One region of the Tessaracoccus sp. MC1865 genome, then DNA from elsewhere that is predicted to be linked to it. Evidence: riboswitches for the same ligand, from Rfam matches in the RefSeq annotation. Region 1 holds a riboswitch; the other holds the start of a gene.
What was found. A riboswitch is a leader RNA that binds a small molecule or an ion and turns the genes downstream of it on or off. The one in region 1 is predicted to bind thiamine pyrophosphate.
Positions count from the first base shown of each region.

Region 2: another riboswitch for thiamine pyrophosphate. It lies ahead of J7D54_RS11430 (thiamine ABC transporter substrate binding subunit); the one in region 1 lies ahead of thiM (hydroxyethylthiazole kinase).

Region 1 is NZ_CP072596.1:414,018-424,576, forward strand. Features, by position in the region: gene J7D54_RS01695 (glycogen/starch/alpha-glucan phosphorylase) at 1-1,213, opposite strand, end outside; gene J7D54_RS01700 (PRC-barrel domain-containing protein) at 1,403-2,308, shown strand; gene J7D54_RS01705 (hypothetical protein) at 2,481-3,509, shown strand; gene J7D54_RS01710 (TenA family protein) at 3,585-4,271, opposite strand; gene thiD (bifunctional hydroxymethylpyrimidine kinase/phosphomethylpyrimidine kinase) at 4,268-5,110, opposite strand; gene thiE (thiamine phosphate synthase) at 5,107-5,784, opposite strand; gene thiM (hydroxyethylthiazole kinase) at 5,784-6,584, opposite strand; TPP riboswitch at 6,575-6,670, opposite strand; gene J7D54_RS01730 (glycine C-acetyltransferase) at 6,695-7,882, opposite strand; gene tdh (L-threonine 3-dehydrogenase) at 7,930-8,955, opposite strand; gene J7D54_RS01740 (VOC family protein) at 9,124-9,480, shown strand; gene J7D54_RS01745 (DUF2277 domain-containing protein) at 9,492-9,767, shown strand; gene J7D54_RS01750 (hypothetical protein) at 9,793-10,559, shown strand, end outside.
Region 2 is NZ_CP072596.1:2,443,815-2,454,373, reverse strand. Features, by position in the region: gene J7D54_RS11455 (ATP-dependent Clp protease ATP-binding subunit) at 1-653, shown strand, start outside; gene J7D54_RS11450 (LuxR C-terminal-related transcriptional regulator) at 719-2,566, opposite strand; gene J7D54_RS11445 (TetR/AcrR family transcriptional regulator) at 2,649-3,254, opposite strand; gene J7D54_RS11440 (ABC transporter ATP-binding protein) at 3,267-4,241, opposite strand; gene J7D54_RS11435 (iron ABC transporter permease) at 4,235-5,884, opposite strand; gene J7D54_RS11430 (thiamine ABC transporter substrate binding subunit) at 5,881-6,942, opposite strand; TPP riboswitch at 6,976-7,082, opposite strand; gene disA (DNA integrity scanning diadenylate cyclase DisA) at 7,142-8,185, opposite strand; gene J7D54_RS11420 (AarF/ABC1/UbiB kinase family protein) at 8,211-9,875, opposite strand; gene J7D54_RS11415 (HEAT repeat domain-containing protein) at 9,978-10,559, shown strand, end outside.

The DNA.
Region 1 (10,559 bases):
CCTCGAGCGCCTCGGGCAGCAGGGTGTGGCAGGTGTAGGCGAAGCACCTGCTGGCGATCTCCCACGCCTCGTCCCAGTCGAAGCCCTCTTCGTCGATGAGGATGCGCAGGAGTTCGGGCACCGCGATGACGGGGTGCGTGTCGTTGAGCTGGAAGATGATCCGCTCAGGCAGGTTGTGCAGGTCGAAGTCTTCTTCGAGGCCGTCCAGGAAGTCGCGCAGCGAGGCGGCGACGAAGAAGTACTGCTGCTGGAGGCGCAGTTCCTTGCCCTGGGGCGTGGAATCCTCGGGGTAGAGGACCTTCGAGATGTTCTCCGCGAAGGTCTGGGCGCGGACGGCCTGGGCGTAGTCGCCGGAGTTGAAGATCTGCAGGTCGAACGCCTTGGTGGCCGACGCGCTCCACAGGCGCAGCGTGTTGACGCGGCCGTTGAGGTAGCCGGGCACCATGTAGTTGTACGGCACGGCGAGCACGTTCCAGGCCGGCACCCAGCGGCACCGCTCCTCGCCGCCGTCGTCCGTGTAGCGCTCGGTGTGGCCACCGAAGTTGACCACGACGGAGGCCTCGGGGTGCGGGAACTCCCACGGCGCGCCGAGCGCGAGCCAGGTGTCGGGCTGCTCCACCTGGCGGCCGTCGACGAAGGTCTGGCGGAAGATGCCGTACTCGTAGCGGATGCCGTAGCCGACGCAGGGCACGTTCATGGTGGCGAGGGAGTCGATGAAGCAGGCGGCGAGGCGGCCGAGGCCACCGTTGCCCAGCCCAGGCTCGATCTCCTGCGCGCGCAGCGTGGGCAGGTCCAGGCCGCACTGGGCCAGGCCCTCCAGGGCGATGTCGTGCAGGTCCGAGGCGAGCAGCGCGTTGTTGAGCTGGCTGCCCAGCAGGTACTCGGCGGACAGGTAACCGATGGTCTTGACCTTGGCGGCGTGCGTCTTGCGGTTGGTCTCGAGCCACCGCGCCATGAGGTAGTTCTTCACGGTGCTGGCGAGAGCGAGGTACTGGTCATTGACCGTCGAACGTGAGAGCGTGACGCCCTGGTTCGTGTTCAGTTCGTGGAGGAACTCGCGCACGAAACCGTCGACCGAATAGGTCGGCGCGCCCACCGGAGCGGCGGCGAGAGGGTGCGTCGGTGTCGATGTGGGCCCGACGCGGCGAACGTCGGTGTTGGGGGATTCATCGGCCCGCATGGGGCCCCCGTTGTGCTGCGCAAACTCAGGCATGGCACCACAGTAGTTTGAACGTGCACATTTCTCACATCGGGCGTGTCCTGCGCGCTCAGATACCCGGTACCGGGCGTCCCAATCACCTCCCTCAGGGTGTTTTTCCCGCCCCTTTTGTGAGAGAGGCTGGAACGTACCCCCGGTTACACGGATCGGCCAGATTCTGGCCGGGAACGAAGGGAGCACACCATGCACCACGACGAGAACATCGACCAACTGCTCGGGGCCACGGCCTACGACCGTAGCGGCGAGAAGATCGGCGGCGTCAGCGGCGTCTACCTCGACGACCAGACCAGCCAGCCCATGTGGGTCACGGTCAATACCGGTCTCTTCGGCCTGCGCACCAGTTTCGCGCCGCTCGCGGGATCCTCGCTGGAGGGTGACCGCCTGACGCTGGCGCACGACAAGGACACCGTCAAGGACGCCCCGAACGTGGACGAGGACGGACACATCACCAGGTCCCAGGAAGACGACCTGTACCGCTACTACCAGGTGGACAGCAGCGTCATCGAGGAAGACCGCCTCCGCACGCGCCGCTGGGACCGCGACCATGACCTGTCCGGCGAGGAGCGCTCGGATGGACCGCTGCTGGACAGCGACCGCGACGGGCGCGGCCCCGTCGGTGAAGTGCTGGACGGCCCGGACCACACCCACGACCCGGCCCGTTCCTTCGGGGACGGCCGCACCGGCGACAACGCAGGCGTCCACACCGGCAGCCTCGGCTCGCCCGGCGTCGGCAACGAGCGCGTCGTCGAGAGCGGCAGCCTCGGCTCGCCCGGGATGGGCAACGAGAACGTCCGCAGCCGTCAGGACGACCTCATCAGTGACCCGGCCTACCGCAACGACCCCTCGTTCGTGGACGACCAGGCCGCAGTGGGGGGCGAACGCTACGTCGACGACGAGCGACTCCGCGACGATCGCCTGCGCGACGTCGGCCCGGACGGTGAACTGGTGGACGACGAGGCGTACCCCGGGGACGACGTCTCCGGTTACCCCGACGCCGCCGAAGGCCCCCTGGGCGAACGCACCCGTGGACAGCGCCCCATCGACAACATCTTCGACGCGCCTGACCAGGGCAACCCCCGCCCCAACTGAGTGATCTGACGAGGAACGGCCGGCCCATCACGGGCCGGCCGTTTCCGAGTCTGGGACAGACGCCGGCCGAGTGCAACCAGATTGAGCACCGCGACGTATTCACATTGATTCCCCGAAGAACGAGGATGACATCATCCACGGGGCTCTGCCCCAGGCACAGTTAGGAACAGCAATGTCGCTTCTCCGCAGAACCGCCATCGCCACCGCAGCAGCGGGACTGGCTATCTCAGGGTTGGTGACCCAGCCCTCCAACGCCGCCGACACCACCGACGTCTACTCGACGCCGGGCGGCCACATCCAGAGCGGCAGGCTCTGGGACACCGAGTGCGAGATGTACTCGTCCAACGTCGTGCGGTGCGAGACCAAGATCTGGTCGACGCAGGTCGTGTACAAGAACGGCAGATTTGTCCAGGACACCGACTGGCACTTCAACAACCTCTCCTACCTGCCGTCGCCGCGCTCCAGTTGGGCCGGCAACCCGCTCGCGGCCAACGGCACCTTCACCAGCGCCGGTCACAGGTGGCGCACCGAATGTGACACGCCGGCCACCGGCCGTGGTGGCTGCCGCTCGTACATCGAGACCAACTTCATCGCCAAGGAGGGCAACTCCTACGTGCGGAAGACGGGCTTCGTCTTCAACAACCTGGTGCGCTTCTCCGGTGGCTCGGTCGCCCCTGTCACCAGCATCCCGGCGCACGTGCTGGATCAGAGCAAGCTGACCTTCGACGGCCTCGGCCCGTTGACCTACGCCCCGTACACCCAGGCGGCCTACAACAACGCCACCCTCAACTACCTGCGGCTCGGCTACATCGTCCCGTCGCCCACCGAAGACTGCGACGCCTACCGCAACGGGCCTGAGCTGGTGGACCGTGGCATCTCTGTGGTGGACCTGGCCGACGTGGCCGTGCGTGAGCCCGGTATCCAGACCGAGGACGGCGCTGAGGTCGGCATGACCGTGGCCCAGATCAAGGCGATCTACGGCGCGGACTTCAAGCAGGTGCGCAAGCAGAACCATGGCGAGCTGCAGTACCTCGGCTCCGTCAGGCTCGGCGACCGCGAACTGCAGTTCCGCGTCGAGGGCGAGCCCTACCCGGGCGGCGGCGCGCGCTACGCACCGCTGACCCCGATGAAGGACACCGACGTGATCGTGGAGATCTCGGCGCAGAAGTACACCGAGGACGTGAGCTTCGGCGGCTGCTGACCACACCGCTCAACAAGTTCGCTCCCGCGCCCTCTGAGGGCGTGGGAGCGAACTGTGTCACTGGGCGTCGGCGGGTCAGATCGTCCAGGCCTCCTGGGCGTAGGACTTCGCCCAGAACTGCTCCTCGTAATAGGTGGCGTCGACGAAGGCGGTGAGCATCTGCCCGCGAGTCGTCTCGTCCGCCGTCGCGGCGGCCGCGTCCATCAGCTCGATGGCGCGTCTGGTGGCGTCCTGGAAGGCGGGGTCCGCGTAGGAGGCCGCCCAGTGGCCGAAGGGGTGGTCCCGCACGGCCGAGGCGGTCTCCGCGAGCCGGGCGCCGACGTCGGCGTAGACCCAGAAGCAGGGGAGCACCGCGGCGACTCCCACCTCGTAGCGTTCGTAGGCCGTCATGGCCTGCAGCATGTTGACATAGGCGCGGGTGGTGGGGGACGCGACGGTGGGGCGGGGCGCGCCGGCCAGCGCCGGGTCGCTCATCAGCGCGGCGTGCATCTCCACCTCCGCGGCGACGGCGCCGCCGGCGCTCGCCGCCCAGAAGCCCGCGGCCTCCGGGAAGGGAGCGCGGGTAGCGAGCATCGCGAGGGCGCGGGTGTAGCCGCGCAGGTAGAAGTCGTCCTGCACGAGGTATTCCACGAAGCGGGTGACGTCGAGGGTGCCGTCCGCGAGTTCGGTCAGCAGCGGGAGGTCGTCGATGCGGCGGCGGATCCCCGCCGTGGCCTCCCATGCCATGGCGCTGAATTCGCCGGTCGTCCAGGTGATGGTCATCGCGTGCTTTCTACGAAGTGGTCCACGGGTCCGTGGCCCAGGTCTGGCGTTCGGGAGAGCGTCCAGCCGGCGCCGGACGCGATGGCCCGCATGAGGTAGTCGCGGGCCTGTTCGATGCTGGGCAGCCGCACACCGGTGCGCAGCGTGTCGCCGTTGCGCGCCGCGTGGGCGGCGATCGCCGACGACAGCGTGCAGCCGGTGCCGTGCGTGTGCCGCGACCTGATCCGGGGGCCGCTGAGGATGGCCACGCCGTCGGAGGTGGCGAAGGCGTCGGTGACCTCGTCGTCGGACAGGTGGCCACCCTTGACCAGCGCGGCCCTGGCGCCGGCCCCGACGAGCGCCTTCGCCTGCGCGATGACGCCGTCGCTGTCCGTGGCCGGGGAGGCACCCAGGAGTACCGCGGCCTCCGGGACATTGGGCGTGACCACGTCCGCCAGGCGCATGAGCCGCTCGCGGACGACGACGACGGCGTCGTCCTGGAGGAGTGTGTCGCCGGAGGTGGCGACCATGACGGGGTCGAGGACCACGACGCCGAAGTCGGCGCGCCGCTCCTCGAGCAGGTCCGCAACGACGCCCGCGACCTCGGCGTTCGAGAGCATGCCGAGCTTGGTGGCGGCGACGGGGAGGTCGTCGAGCACCGCCTCGATCTGGCTGCGCACGAAGGCGGGATCGACGGCTCGGGCCTCGCGCACGCCCTGCGTGTTCTGGGCGGTGAGGCCGGCGAGCGCGGCGGTGCCGTAGACGCCCAGCGCGTGGAAGGTCTTGAGGTCGGCCTGGATGCCGGCGCCGCCGCTGGGGTCCGAGCCGGCGATGCTGAGGGCGATCTTGGGCGTGGTCATCGGGTCCTCCAGAGCCACATGAGTTCCTTGGCTGCGGCCAGCGGGTCCGGGGCGGTCATGATGGCGGACACGACGCAGATGCCGTCCACCCCCGTGTCGATCACCCATCGGGCGTTGACCTGGTTGATGCCGCCGATGGCGACGGTCTTCGCACGACCGGCCGTCTCGCGCACGATCTGTTCGGCGCCCTGCAGTTCCAGCGGCGGTTCGGTGTCGGTCTTGGTGCTGGTGTTCCAGATGGGCGACAGGCCCAACACGTCGGCGGTCTGGTGGCGCAGTTCGGTGCGCAGTTGCTCGCTGTTGGAGATGGACAGGCCGATCATCAGGTCCTGCCCGAGCCGCCGTCGGGCCTCTGCGATGTCGCCGTCGCTCTGCCCCATGTGGAAGTGGAGGCCGAGGTCCGCGGCGATGTCGAGGCGGTCGTTGACGAAGATGGCGGCGCGGTGGCCGGTGGCGTCGAACACGCGCTGGGTGGCGTCGACGCAGGCCTGAGTGAGGTGGAGGAACTCGACCTCCGACATGTGCTTGTCGCGCACTTGGACGACTCCGGCGCCGCCCAGCACCGCCTGCTCGACGATCCGCGGCACCCTGTCCGGGCCGCCCGCGAGCTCCGTGTCCGTGACGACGTAGAGCCGCCAGTCCACCTGTTTGGCCAGCTTCTTGTGGGCCTGCATCAGTCCTCCTCGACTGTGACGAGTCCTTCCACCTCTGCCGGCGTCAGCGCGTGCAACGCGTCGAGCCAGAGGGTGCGGAAGGTGCCGGGGGCCGAAGCCCCCCGGGCAGCGGCGATTCCGGCCGCGCCGAAGATGGCGTGTGCGGCGACCACGGCGTCGTGCCGGTCCGCCTCGCTCTCGGCGACGGCGAGGCAGGCCGCGACGGTGGCGCCCAGCGCGCAGCCGGTGCCGATCACCAGCGGCATGAGGGCGTCGCCGCCCGTGACCCGGGTGATCCGGCCGGCGGACACGATCACGTCCACGGGGCCGGAGATGGCGACGACTGCGCCGGTGGTGGCGTTGAGTTCGCGGGCGGTGCCGACGGCGGCCTCCACCTCGTCGGTGGCGTCCACCCCGCGGCCCCCGGCCGACGTGCCGGCCAGGCCGAGGATCTCGGAGGCGTTGGCGCGGATGGCGGCAGGGCGGTGGGCGAGGAGGTCGCGGGCGAGTTGGGTGCGCACCGGCAGGCCGCCGACGGCGACCGGGTCCAGCACCCACGGCTTTCCCGCGGCTGCGGCGGCGGGGGCGGCGAGGCGCATGCCGGCGTGCTGCTCGGCTGAGCCGTTGCCCACGTTGATCAGCAGCGCCGACGCGAGGCCGGCGAAGATCTCCGCCTCCTCGGGCAGGTCGATCATGGCGGGCGCCGCGCCGACGGCGAGCAGCACGTTGGCGGTGATCTCGGGCACCACGGTGTTGGTCATGCAGTGCACCAACGGGGTGGTGGCGCGGACGGCGCCGAGGATGCGGGCAATGCCGGTCATGGATTGCTCCCTTCGCTAGAACGACCTAGATCAGGTGACTACGGGTGTGTTCTCAGCCCTCCTGCGGGGCACCCCGGCTTCGCCCCGACCCTACCAGTGTCGCCTGACGGTCAGCGGGCCACGGCGTCCCGGGCGGCGACGAACGCCGCCACCGCCGCGTCCAGGTCCTCCCTGGTCAGGGCGGCGGACAACTGGGTGCGGATCCGCGCCTTGCCGCGGGGCACGACCGGGAACGAGAACGCGCGGACGTAGACGCCTCGGGAGAGGATCTCGTCGGCCATCTGGGCGGCCAGCGCCGCGTCGCCGATCATCACGGGGACGATGGGGTGGTCAGACTCGGGCACCTCGAAGCCCTCCTCGACGATCCGGCGGCGGAAGTAGGCCGTGTTTTCGCGGAGCCGGTCGAGCAGTTCGGGCCGGGAGGCGATGAGGTCGATCACCGCGATCGCCGAGGCCGTGATGGCGGGGGCGAGCGAGTTGCTGAACAGGTACGGCCGCGACTTCTGGCGCAGCAACTCGACGATGGGCCCACGCGCGCAGGTGAAGCCACCCGACGCGCCGCCCAAAGCCTTGCCCAGCGTGCCCGTGAGGATGTCGACCCGCTCGGTCACACCGAACAGTTCCGGCGTGCCGGCGCCGGTGTCGCCGATGAAGCCGACGGCGTGGGAGTCGTCGACCATCACCAACGCGCCGTATTCATCGGCGAGCGTGCAGATGTCGTCGAGGGGCGCCACGTAGCCGTCCATCGAGAAGACGCCGTCTGTGGCGATCACCCGGTGGCGCGCGCCCCTGGCGGCCTCCAGCTGGGCGCGCAGGTCGTCGAGGCTCCGGTTGCGGTATCGCAGGCGCTGCGACTTCGTCAGGCGCACGCCGTCGATGATCGACGCGTGGTTGAGCTCGTCGGAGATGATGGCGTCCTCGGGCCCGAAGACGGTCTCGAACAGGCCGGTGTTCGCGTCGAAGCACGACGAGTAGAGGATCGTGTCGAAGCCCTCGGCGCCCTTCCGGAGGAAGCCGGCGAGCTTCGCCTCCAGGTCCTGGTGCTGCGTCTGGGTGCCGCAGATGAACCGCACCGACGCCATGCCGAAGCCCCAGCGGTCGAGCGCCTCCTTCGCGGCGGCGATCAGTTCGGGGGAGTCCGCCAGGCCCAGGTAGTTGTTGGCGCACAGGTTGATGACCTCGCCGCCGAGCGTGCCGACATGCGCGGCCTGCGCCGTCGTGAGCGGGGCCTCCTCCTTGTACAGCCCCTCGTCGCGGAGGGCCTGGATCTGCTGGTTGATGTCATCGAGGAAGGTCATGGTGCTCCTGTTCGGAAAGTAACTGGCGGGGATCCCATGCGACGTGGTCAGTCCCACGTGAGGATGACCTTGCCGGACCGGCCATCCGAGGCGACCTCGAAGGCTTCAGCGAAAGACTCGGCCGGGAACCGGTGCGTGATCACGCCGGAGATGTCCAGACCGGAGCGGATCAGCGCGTTCATGGCGTACCAGGTCTCGAAGATCTCGCGCCCGGTCACGCCCTGGATGGTGAGCATGTTGAAGATGATGGTGGCGAAGTCGACGGTGAGTTCCTGCGTCGGCGACCCCAGCAGCGCGATGCGCCCACCGTGCGTCATGTTGTCGATCATCGAGCGCAGCGCGGGCCCGGAGCCGGACATCTCGAGGCCGATGTCGAAGCCCTCCACCATGCCGAAGCGCTCGTAAACGTCCTCCAGCCGCTCCACCCCGGTGTTCACGGTCGACGTGAGCCCCAGCGAGCGGGCCAGTTCCAGCCGCTCGTCGGACAGGTCCGTGATCACCACGTTGCGGGCGCCCTGGAACTTGGCCACCAGCGCGGACATGATGCCGATGGGCCCGGCGCCCGTGACGAGCACGTCCTCAGCCAGGGCGGGGAACTGGAGCGCGGCGTGCACGGCGTTGCCGAACGGGTCGAAGATGGCGGCCACGTCCGGGTTCATGCCGTCGGGATGCACCCACACGTTGCGGGCGGGCATCACGAAGTACTCACAGAACACGCCGTCGACGTGGTAGCCGATGCCCTTGTAGTTGCGGCAGAGATGCCGCTTGCCGGCCAGGCAGGCCCGGCAACGCCCGCACACGTAGTGCCCCTCGCCGGAGACGAACTGGCCCACCTCGAGGTTGGTCACAGACGAGCCCAGCTCCACGATGTCGCCGCAGAACTCGTGCCCGATGATGCGGGGGCACTTCACGTTCTTCTCGGCCCAGCCGTCCCAGCGGTCGATGTGCACGTCGGTCCCGCAGATGCCGGTGCGCCGGATCTTGATGAGCACGTCGTTGGGGCCGGGGACGGGGATGGGCATGTCCATGAGCTCCAGCCCGGGGCCGGGAGCTGTCTTCACCAGGGCCAACATGTCAACCATCGTGGCACGCCACCCGCGCCGCCTGCGGGCGCCCTGCCGCAACGAGCGTCCACCTTCACCGGACCGCCCGCGATCCCGCATCTGCGAGGTGCGGAAACCCCTGGCATTGGGCCGAGGCCCGGCTTAGGCTGGTGGCAACCGAGTGTGAAGGAGGCTCCCGTGGCTCACGGCGACATCACCCACATTGACATTCCGGTCTCAGACCTCAAACGGTCGCAGGACTTCTACTCCACCTTGTTCGGGTGGGACATCCAGGAGTTCCCCGGTTTCGAGGGCTACCCGATGTGGCGCGCCCCCAACCAGATCAGTGGCGGCGGCCTCGCCCCGCGGGGCGACGGCTTCACCCAGCCCCGCTCCTACGTCGAGGTGGATTCCATCGACGACACCCTCAGCGTCGCGAAGGACCACGGCGCCACGGTCGTGATGGAGAAGACCGAGGTCACCCCCACCAGTTGGTTCGCCGTGTTCGAGGACCCGGACGGCAACCCCATCGGCCTCTACGAGGGCACCACGTAGGAGATCTGGGTATGTGCCGCAACATCCGCCCGTTGAACAACTTCGAACCGCCCGCCACGCACGACGAGGTGCACGCCGCCGCGCTGCAGTTCGTCCGCAAGGTCTCCGGCACCACGAAGCCGAGCAAGGCCAATGAGGAGGCGTTCAACCGCGCCGTCGAGGAGGTCGCGCACATCACGCGCCACCTCCTGGAGGACCTCGTGACCGTAGCGCCGGCGAAGAACCGGCAGGAGGAGGCGGTGAAGGCGAAAGCCCGCTCCGCGAAGCGCTTCGCCGCCACCGGCTAGACCCCTCCCCGGCTACCCTGCAGGAATGCCGCGCACCCAGCCCCCGAAGCACAGCGCCGGCTCGCTCCTGTGGCTGGGCGCGGGACTGGCCTACCTGTCCATCCTCGTCCCCGCCCTGCTGGGCGGCGTCGGGGCGGCGCTGGTCCCGTGCAGCGGTTTCCTCTGCAACGTCGGCTACGCCTTCCTGGGCGCCCTCGCCGGCGCGGCGCTGGGCGTGGTCGTCGTGGTCTTCCTGGCCGCGAGGCTGGGGCTGCGCTGGTGGTTCGTGCCGGTCCTGCTCGCCGTGGCCGCGGCGGGCGTCGCGCTCTTCACGACCTTCGACGGCGCGCCCGAACGCACCGGTCTGCTGTTGGCATTCCTTGCGCCGGTGGCGGCGGCGTTGACGGCCTCCGGGCTGAAACCCCGGCGGCTCCTCGTCGGCGCCGTCGCCCTGCTGGCGGCGACCGCGGTGGGGGTGGCGCTCCTCACCCTGGGCGATCACCTGGACCGTCGCAGCCAACTGCAGCAGCGGGCCGAGAAGTTCCGGACCGCCACGCTGCCCCTCGTCGCGCCCACCAGCATCGAGGCGCCCGAACTCCGCCTGGTCCTGGCGGAGCCGGAGCAGGTCATCTACGACCTGCGCACGCCGGAGCACACGGGTTGGCTGCGCATCGTGCTGGAGCCCACCGCGGTCCGGGAATGCGGCGAGGGCAACGTCACCGACCTGGGGGACGACATCTTCGCTTCCGGGGAGGGCCGGTCGTTCAGGCGGGTCTGCCGCGAGTTGGGAGAGGTGGACGCGGAACTGTGGCC
Region 2 (10,559 bases), 1.0 Mb from region 1:
CGTTCTCCGTCGTGCTGTTCGACGAGATCGAGAAGGCCCACCCGGACATCTTCAACTCGCTCCTGCAGATCCTCGACGAGGGTCGCCTCACGGACGCGCAGGGCAGGGTCGTGGACTTCAAGAACACGGTCATCGTGATGACGACGAACCTCGGTTCGCGCGACATCTCGAAGTCGGTCAACCTGGGATTCTCCCGGGCCGACGACCATGGCTCGAGCTACGAGAAGATGAAGAACAAGGTGTCGGACGAGCTCAAGCAGCACTTCCGCCCCGAGTTCCTCAACCGCGTGGACGAGATCGTCGTGTTCCACCAGCTTCCGCAGGAGGACATCGAGCGGATCGTCGACCTGATGGTCGCCCAGATCGAGGGCCGCCTGAAGGACAAGGACATGGGCATCGAGCTCACGTCCGCGGCCAAGACGCTGATCGCCAAGCGGGGCTTCGACCCCGTGCTGGGTGCCCGCCCGCTGCGTCGTGCCCTGCAGCGCGACATGGAGGACATCCTCGCCGAGAAGATTCTCTTCGGTGACCTGACCGCCGGTCAGATCGTCCTGGTGGATGTCGCGGAAGAGGGATCGGAACTGCCGTTCTCGTTCACCGGCGTCGCCAAGTCCGCCGTCGAGGAACTGGAACCGGCGAAGACCGCGGAGTAAGCGTCCGCACAGACGACGTGGGGTGGGTCCGAAAGGGCCCACCCCACGCTGCGTTCCGGCCCGCCTCACGGGGGCGGGATGATGCCCACCCGCACGGCGGCGACGGCGGCCTCGGCCCGCCCGCGTACCCCGAGCTTGCGGTAGATGGCACTGGTGTGGTGCATCACGGTCTTCGGCGAGAGGACCAGCCGCTCGGCGATCTCCTTGTTGCGGTGACCGCTCACCAGGAGGCGTAGCACGTCGCGCTCGCGGGCGGTCAGCTCGCTCGGCGGTGAGAAGGCGGGTGCCTCCGCGGCACCGGGGTTCGCGATCCGCAGCACGTAATCGACCGCCTCCGCCGCGGCGCTCTCCAGTGAGAGGTACGTGCCCTCCTCGGCGCATCGGTCGAACTCGTTCTCGCCCAACGAGGCACTGGCCATCGCCACGGCCTCGTAGTACTGGGTCTGCAGCACCGAGGGGAGCGCGCCGAGGATGAGTTCGTTCCACTGGAGCAGCGAGCCGTGCAACCGGGCCGCAACCCTGGGGTGCCCCATCCGGGCGGCCAGCCGCAGCGTCAGCAGCACGTGGGGTACCAGGGCGTTGCCGTTGCGGTTACGGGCGACGAGCCGGTAGCGCGCGATGAGCCAGGGCGCGGAGCTGGCCGGGTCTGCCGTAGAGAGCGCCTGAACCGCCAGGAGGACCAGAGTGAAGGACTCCAGGCGCCGGTCTCCCAGGTCGCGGGCGAGCGCCAGGGCCCGTCGCAGCGCCGGCAGGCCGCCGGGAGAATCAGGTGTGGTCGAGGGCAGCCGCCCGAGCAGCAGGGCGCTGTAGATCATCGCCTTCTGGTCCCCGGCCTGTTCGGCCCGCTGCCAGGCGGACATGGCGATGTCGGTGGCACCCTTGTGGTCGCCGAGCACGTGGCGGATGGTGGCGACACCGAACTCGAAGCGGGCCCGCCAGCCGTCCAGTCCGAGGCGCGTCGCGATCTCGAGACCGTCAGCGGCGGCCTTGCCGGCGCGGTCGTAGTCGCGCAGCACCCCCAGGGTCAGGACTTCGGCCAGGCGCGGGAACAGCAGGTCCTCAGGACGCCCCAGGGCCTCCGCTATCGCCACTCCCGTGTTGAGGTTCTTCTGGATGCGTGGCACCCGTTGGACCGCGTCGGAGGTGAACGACTCGATGAGGGCCAGCCACGTAAAACCGTCGAGCTTCACCTCCAGGGGAGTGTCGGCCCTCTTCAGGAGGCGGTACAGGACGTCGCCGATGATGTCCTCGTCGCCCCGGCGGTCCGCCTCCGGCAGGAGGTCGACGGCGAGCCGCGCCGCCATCGGCGGGTTGACCGCCTCCAGCTCGTGGACGGCCCCCCTGGCGGCATCGTAGGTGGAGGCCAGCAGAGCGATGGCCGACAGGTCGTCGCCGCCTGAACGGTGGAGGGCCGCCTGCCGGGCGATGGCTGCGTACTGCTCGGGGCCCACCGGCGCGCCGTCCTCCGACGACGCCCGGGGCGGTTGTCGGTGGTCCACGGGGCCGAGGGAGAGGGACGCGAGAAGGGCGCCGCCGAGGCGGTGCTGGGACACAGCGAGCACGGTCACGCCTTCGCGTTCCGCGGCGGCCGCGGTCTGGGCCTCGCGGCCCGCGAGGTTCTCGGCGTGGTGTGCGACGAGGAGTTCCGGCTCCCACATGGAGGACCGCCCTGGTGCCGAGGTTCGGCGGGCCGGGAGCCTGCGCATCGCGGTGAGGACCCGAGCCAGTGCCTGATCGGCGTCGAGCGTGGTCAGGTCGACGTGGGAGGGCTCGCGGTACTGGCTGGTCAACCGCTGCAGGGCCCCCAGGATGAGGGTGGAACGGTCAGCTGCTGCGCCTCCGCTGACGCACACCACCCCCGGCGACAGCCGCGCGAGGACGGCGACCAGCCGATCTGCCATCTGTGGTGACATGCCCCCGCACCTTCCGCGCCCATCCGGCACCGTTCGGGCCAATCTTATCCCCGGGTACCGCTGCGGGGGCAGGGGCCCGAAACTAATTTACGCGTGCGGCGGTGCCGGTTGCGGCGTCCACCATCGCCCGAGCGGCGTCCACCACGGAGGGAATCAGCTTCTCAGGCGGAAATCCCTGATCAATCTGCACGAACGCCGCCTGGAGGATGCCTCGGGTCAGCGCGACGTTGAGCCGGACCAGGTCAGGGTCTTTCAGCAGCGCGCGCCAGGCGCTGATGAGCGAGGCGCGCAGCACGGTGTGGGCCTGGTCCGCGATGGCGGAGGTGACCTTGGAGGCGCCCGGCTGCTGGGCCATCTGCATGAGCCACCCGTGACCGCTGCTGGCGGCCTCCTCGAGGTTGGCCCGCACCCAGGCGACAACCTGGTCCCCGGGGTCCGTCACTTCGGCGACGGCATCACCGACCGTCTTGGACCACAGGGGGAGGTAGCGGGCCACGACCATGCCGCGCAGGTCGTCGATGCTGTCCACGTAGCGGTAGATGCTGTTGCGCGCGATGCCCGCGTCCTGCGTCACCTTCCCAGCGGTGAGGGGTAGCCCGGCGCGGAGCAGCGCCTCGGCTGCGTCGAGGAGTTTGACCTCAACCTGCGCGCGGTGCTCCGCGACGGAGGCAGCGGCGATCTTCGGCATGGCGACATTGTGTCACGCCGGAACGATGGCGCCCCCGACCAGGGTCACCCGAACTGAGAGCGTGTCGAGTTTCGACGGCGAGGCCACCGTCGCGGTCTGGCCGTCGGGCAACAGCACCTTCACCTCGACGTCGTCGATGGTGAGCGTCTGGTCGACGACCGCCAGCTCGAGACCGTGCGGATCCAACTGGAGCGAGGCGGGGCCGATGCCCAGCAGCTCGCCCGTGGCCAGGCTGCCCGTCCAGCCCAGGCGGCGCGCCTCGGCCTCGACGACGAACGCGCGGTAGCCCAGGAAGGCGGCGACCTGCCTGCTGTGCGGCCGCTCCCGCAGGATCTCGGGGGAGGCCAGCTGGAGCAGCCGCCCCTCGTCGAGCACGGCCACGAAGTCCGCGATGGTGTACGCCTCCTGGTGGTCGTGGGTGACGTAGACGGCGGTGGTGTGGGTCTCGCGCAGGATCCTGGCGAGGTCGTCGGCCAGCCGGCGGCGCAGACCGGTGTCGAGCGCGGAGAGGGGCTCGTCGAGGAGTAGGGCCCGTGGCGACGGGGCCAACGAGCGGGCCAGCGCCACCCGCTGGGCCTGGCCTCCGGACAGTTCGGTGGTCCGGCGGCTGCCGTAGCCTGCCAGGCCGACGAGTTCGAGCATCTCCTCCACGCGCTCGTACTGCTCCGGCTTGGGGAGTCTGCCCAGGCCGTAGGCGATGTTGCGGGCCACGTTCATCGTCGGGAACAGTTGGCCGTCCTGGAACACCAGGCCGAAGTTGCGCTTGTGCACCTTCACGGGGGCGAGGTCCTCGCCGTCCCAGAGGATGGCCCCCGACGAGAGGGGTTGCAGGCCGGCGATGGCCCGCAGCAGCGTCGACTTGCCGGATCCGGACGCGCCCAGCAGCGCCACGATCGTGCCCGGCTCCACCCGGAGCGACACGTCGTCGACGGCGACCGTGCGGCCGTAACGGACCGACACATCGCGTACTTCCAGACCGGTCACCACGCGGCCACCTCCTTCGGCCGCAGGCGTTCGGCGGCGGCCATCGTGATCCCTGCCAATCCTGCCAGCACCACGGAGGCGGCCAGCGCCACGCCGTAGTTCTCTGCGCCCGGGCGGCCGAACAGCCGGAAGATCAACACAGGCAGCGTCGGGTTGTCCGGCCGGGCCAGGAAACTCGTGGCACCGAACTCACCCAGCGAGGTGGCGAAGGCGAACCCCACCGCCAGGCCCACCGCCCGGCCGAGATGGGGCAGCTCGATGCGGCGCACCACCTGCCAGGGCGTGGAGCCCAGCGTGGCCGCGGCCTCGAGTTGGCGGGGGTCGATGGCGCGCAGGGTGGGCAGCAGTGTGCGGACCACGAGCGGCAGGGCGACGACGGCCTGGGCCACGGGGATGAGCACGATGCTGGAGCGGAGGTCCAGCGGCGGCCGGTTCAGCGTGATCAGATAGCCGAAGCCCACGGTGACGGCGGACACGCCCAGCGGCAGCAGGAACAGCGACTCCACCACGGCCAGTGCGGATCTGCCCGCCGCGCGTCGGGGTCGCCTGGAGGCGACGAGCGCCACGAGCAGCCCGAGGGTCACGGCGATGGCCGTCGCTGCGATGGCTGTGACCAGTGAGGTGCGGAGTGCTGCCCACACGCTCACTCCGGCGCCGCCCTCGGCGGCGAGTTGCAGGTAGTTGACGACGGTGAACCCACCGTCGCGGTGCAGTGAGCGCCACGCGAGGTTGGCGAGGGGGAGGCCGAGCAGCGCCACGGCCACGGCCAGCGTCAGGCCGAGCGCCGGACCGTCGCGGCGCAGGGAGAGGCCGCGCTCCGAGTCGACGTCGGGTTGCAGCCTCAGGGCGCGGGTCATGCGGGCCTGGGCGCGGCCGCTCAGCCAGAGAGCGGCGGACACGATGACGAGCTGGGTGATCGACAGGGCGGCGGCCGACGGCAGGTCGAGGAGTTGCGTGGTGAGGAACCAGATCTCGGTCTCGATGGTGCGGTAGCGGGTCTGGCCCAGCACCATCACAATGCCGTAGCTGGAGGCGCTGAACAGGAACACCAGGGATGCGCCGGAGACGATCGCCGGCGTCAGCGCCGGCAGCGTCACGGTGCGCAGTGTGCGGAGGGGAGAGGCGCCCAGCGTGCCGGCGGCCTGGGCCAGGCGCGGGTCGAGGCGCGCCCAGAGGGTGCCCACCGTGCGCACGATCACGGAGTAGTTGAAGAACACCATCGCGGCGAGGATGGCGGCCGGGGTGCCGGCCAGGCCGAGCCAGCCGAGCAGCCCGTCGGGGCGCAGCAATGAGCCGAATGCGACGCCCACCACCACCGTGGGCAGCACGAAGGGGATGGTGATGAGGGCGCGCAAGGTGTCGCGGCCGCGGAACCGGCAGCGGTAGAGGAGGTAGGCGCCCGGCAACCCGAGCACCAGACACAGCAGCGTGGAGGCGGTGGCCGTGCCGAGGGTGAACCAGATGGCCCCCCAGGTGCGGCGGGAGCCGAAGACTGAGCTGAAACCCTCGAGCGTCCATGAGGTGTCGTCGTGGAAGCCCCGCAGCACGAGCGCGGCGGCGGGCCACGCGAAGAAGAGCGTCAGGAAGGCGGCCGGAACGAGCGCCGTCAGCGCCCATCCCAGCCGCCAACCCAGGGTCGATCTCACCCCATGGCCTCGGTCCAGTCACGGATCCACTGGTCGCGGTTCGCGTCGATCTCTTCGGGGGAGACCTCCACCGGCGACGGTGCCAGCGGCGCGAAGCGGGCCCACTCCTCGGGCAGTTCGGTGTCGGTCACCGCGGGGTACATGTACATCTCGGTGGGGAACACGCTCTGCACCTCGGGGCTGAGCAGGAAGTCGACGAAGGCGCGGGCGCCTTCCTCGTTCTGGGCGCCCGCGAGGACGCCGGCGTACTCGACCTGGCGGAAGCACGTGTCCAGCAGCGCTTCGGTGGTGGATTCGTCCCCGTCCACTGTGTACGCGGGGGAGGTGGCGTAGCTCAGCACCAGCGGGCGGGGCCCTGCGCCGTCGGCGCCCGAGAAGTCCGTGTAGTAGGCCTCGGTCCAACCCGAGGCGACCTTCAGGCCGTTGTCCGCCAGGGCGGACCAGTAGTCGAGCCAGCCGTCGCCCTTCTCGCCGATGGTGGCGAGCAGGAAGGCCAGGCCCGGCGAGGAGGACGCCGGGTGGGTCACGACGAGGAGGTCCTTGTATTCGGGTTTGAGGAGGTCGTCGAGGGTGGCCGGGATGGTCAGGTCGTGCTCGGCGAACCAGCGCTTGTCGGCGTTGATGCACACGTCGCCGAAGTCGATGGGCGTGAGGCCCTCGGTGGCCATGGCCCTGGCCTCCTCCGGGAGGGCCTCTGACTCGTAACCGGAGAGGACACCCTCCTCCGCGGCGCGCGAGGCGTAGGTGTTGTCGATGCCGAACACCACGTCGCCGAGCGGCGAGTCCTTCGTGAGGATGAGCTGGTTGACCAGGGTGCCGCTGTCGCCGGGCTGGACGTAGGTCACGTCCAGGCCGGATTCCTCGGCGAACCGGGCCTTGAGGTCGTCCGGCAGGCTGAACGAATCGTGGGTCACCACCGTCAAGGTCGACGACGAGGTGAGCGCCTCGGACGTCTCGCGCGCGGGGCCTTCCGTGCCCCCCGGGGTGGCCGCTCCGCCGCAGGCCGCCAGCGCCAGCACGGCGGCGGCCGCGATGGCAGAGTGTACGAAGAACTTCATGTCCGCTCCTTCAAGAGGAGGGCTCGGCGGATGCCGAGGAGAATTCCCAACTCCCTACGCCGGTGCTAACCGGATCAGGTTTGAGGGTCTGCGGCCTCCCGCACTCTCAGCGCCCCGGTGGCGCTCCCCTGTGTTCGGCGTCCACCTTAGCGCAGTCCGGGAAGTGCTCTCCAGGGGGTTCGCGGCTGACGGGCGTCTGTCAGGAACCGCTGGATTCCGTGATCCGCAGCAGGGCGTCGCGGATCTGGCGCGCACGGCGCGGGCCGATCCCGTCGATCTCCATCAACTGCGACACGGAGGCGCCGAACATCTCCTGCAGGGTGTACCTGCCCACCAGCTTCGACACCATCGGCGCCGGTAACCGGCCCACCCGGGAGAGGAGTCGCACGCCGCGCGTCTCCAGGCTCTGTTCCAGGTTGGCGTTCGCCCCGAACCCCAGCCGCTCCGCCACCAGGCCGCCGCTGAAGAGTTCCTCGGGAGAGAAGTTGTGCAGGGCCAGCAGGTCGAATTCCGAGGGGTCCGACAGGTTGTGCGCGTAGTCCTCCGTCAGCAGATCCGCGACCCCCTCGAAGTGGCTGGCCAGTTCCGTGTGCTGCAGCGCGACCATCCTCCCCTCGACCCCGAGGATGTCCACATGGAACTGCATCTCCGTGGACAACCTGCGGGTGAGTTCCAGGCGGTGCGCGACGTGGGTGAGGTCGCGCAGGGTGACCTGCTCGCCGATCTCGAGCAGCGTGAACTGCTCCATCTGGTCTGTGAGCCGCGTGACGACGCGCGACAGAGTGGCCAGCGTCTGGTTCGCCCGGCTGATCACCTGGGGCACGGTCTCGACGGGATGGCGCCGGCCCCCCAGGAAGAGGGAGACGGTGCTCATAGAGGCCGATACGGTGACCACCGGCACGCCGGCAGACTGGGCCGTGCGGTCCGCCGACCGGTGCCTGGTGCCCGTCTCGGCCGTGGGAAGATCGCCCTCCGGCACGAGGTGCACGCCGGCGGCCACGATGCGGCTGAGGTCGTTGGAGAGGATGATCGCCCCGTCGAGCTTCGCGAGTTCGCGGAGATTCTGCTCGGTGCAGTCGACGCCGAGTTGGAAGCCGCCCGAGCACACCTGCTGGACCCTCGTGTTGTTGCCGAGCACGATGAGGGCGCCGGTGCGGCCGAGCAGGATGCGATCCAGGCCCCCGCGCAGCTGGGTGCCCGGCGCGAGCAACCGCAGATAGCGGCGGATGGCGGACCTTGGCACCTGGACTCCTTACGTCGGGGTCAGTCTACGGGGCGTCGTCGTACAGCTTGCGGCGCCTGTCACGGCGCTTGACGCGTCGGACCGGGGGCCGGTCCTCGAAGAGGATCCCGACCACCATGACGAGGCCCCCGATGGCGGCGATGAGGAAGAAGATCGCGCCCAGCGCGGGGTAGCCCAGTAGGGGGGGCCCGACGTCGGCGACCATCAGCAGGGCGGCCGCCACCGTGATCGCGGCCAGGATCAGCGCGACCGACAGCCGGTTCGCCACCTGGTGCAGCACCATGTGGAGCCGATCCTCGTCGACGGCGTTGATGTTGAAGCTCAACTCGCCCTCGGCGAGGGAGTCGAGGATGCGGTTCGCGCGGCGGGGGAGCCGTTCGATGAACTCCTTGCCCTCCAGCCCGCTCAGCAGCGTCTGGCCGGCGCTCGGGCTGAAGCCGGCGCGGAGGATGGTGGAGACGTTGGCCCGGATGGCCTCGATGGGCGTGAAGCCGGGATCCAGGTGCTGCGTCGCCTGATCCAGGTTCAGCAGCGATTTGGCCACCATCGTCATCTCGGCAGGAGGACGGAGGCCGTGTTCCCCGGAGAGCCGGGCCAGTTCCATCAGCACGGTGCCCGCCTGGAGATCCGGACCCATGGCGAGCGTGGTGGACACGAGGTGGGTGACGGAGTCACGGAAGGCCGCCGCGTCGTAGTCCTCCAGCGGGTGGCCCATCCCGGCCAGCACCATGGCCGCGGCCTCGCCGTCGGCGTCGCCGATGGCCACGAGCAGCTTCACCAGCGACGCCCGGACCCGCGCGGGCAGGCGCACCACCATGCCCACGTCGAGGATGGCGATGCGGTGGTCCGGCGTGAGGAACAGGTTGCCGGGGTGGGGGTCCGCGTGGAGGATGCCGTCCACCAGCATGGCCTTCAGCATGAAGTGGAACAGCGAACCCGCCAGAGCCGGGCCGTCGACGTCGAGCAGTTCGATCTTGCCGACGTCGGTGATCTTCTTCCCGGGCATCAACTCGAGCGTGAGCACCTCGTCTGTGGAGTAGTCGTCGATGGGGGTGGGCACCACGAGGTCGCGCTCGTCCTCGGCGAGGTCCGCGAACAGGCGCAGGTTCGCCGCCTCCTTGCGGTAGTCCAGTTCGTCGGCCATGGAGCGCCGGAACTGCGCCAGCATCCGCGCGGCACCGAGGCGGGGGCCGACGGGTGTGTTGTGGTCCGCGAAATCTGCCAGGCCTGCGAGCGAATCGAGGTCGTTGCGCACCCGGTCGCGCACGCCGGGGCGCAACACCTTCACGACGACGTCGCGGCCGGACTTCGTCACCGCGCGGTGCACCTGCGCGAGGGAGGCCGCGGCGATCGGCACGTCGTCGAACTCCGAGAACATCGCGTTCAGGGAGGCGCCCAGCGACTCTTCGATGCGCGCGCGGATCTGTTCGACGGGCACGACTTCGACGTCGTCCTGCAGCCGGCTGAGCTCGTCGGTGTAGACGGCGGGCAGCAGGTCGCGCCGCGTGGAGAGGAGTTGCCCGAACTTGATGAAGGTGGGGCCCATCTCCTCGAGTGACCGCGTGAAGTTGCGCGCGTCCTCTGCCGTCTTGTTGCCGTCCGGCGAGTCACCCGGGATCTCTGAGCTCTGCGTGCTGAAGGCGCCCATGTGGCGCACCAGCAGCGTGCCCAACCTGGTGATCATGGCCATGTCCGGCATCGTTGCTCCCTGTCCCTGGTTCTGCCCACAGCGTAGTCGACCTCGGTTTCGCCGGTTGACCTTCACGCGACGTGAGGCTTTACGTTCTGAGGCATGACACGAAATGCCCAGACCCTCATCAACCAGCTCGATTCCCCCGTTGGCACCGACCGTCGCATGGCCGCGCTGGCTCTCGGGTCCATCAAGGACCCGGCCGTCGTCCCGGCGCTGCTGGCGCACCTGAAGACGGAGACCGACGGACGCGTGCGGGAGGACCTCACGTGGGCCGTGGTGCAGCACGCCGATGAGGCTAACGACGAGATCCTCGCCATGCTGCAGAGCGACTCCGAGCACGTCCGTTTCACCGGGGCCCACGTGGTGAGCAAGGTGGGCAACCCGGAGCACTTCGAGCACGTCCGTGGGCTGGTGGCGGACCCGCACAAGGACGTCGCGCTCAAGGCGTACCGGGCCGCTGCCAACACGGGCGGCCATTTGGCCGCCGGTGACCTGGCCGCCCGCTTGGGCGACGGCGACGACTGGCAACGCGACGCGCTGAGTGACGCCTTCCGCAAGCTCGGCCAGGGCGGTGTGGCCGCACTGGTGGCACGGCTGACCGACGAGTCGACGGCCGTTCGGGAGCACGCCGCCGAGGCGCTCGGCTACGTCGGCGGACCCGAGGCGGACGGTGCGGCTGAG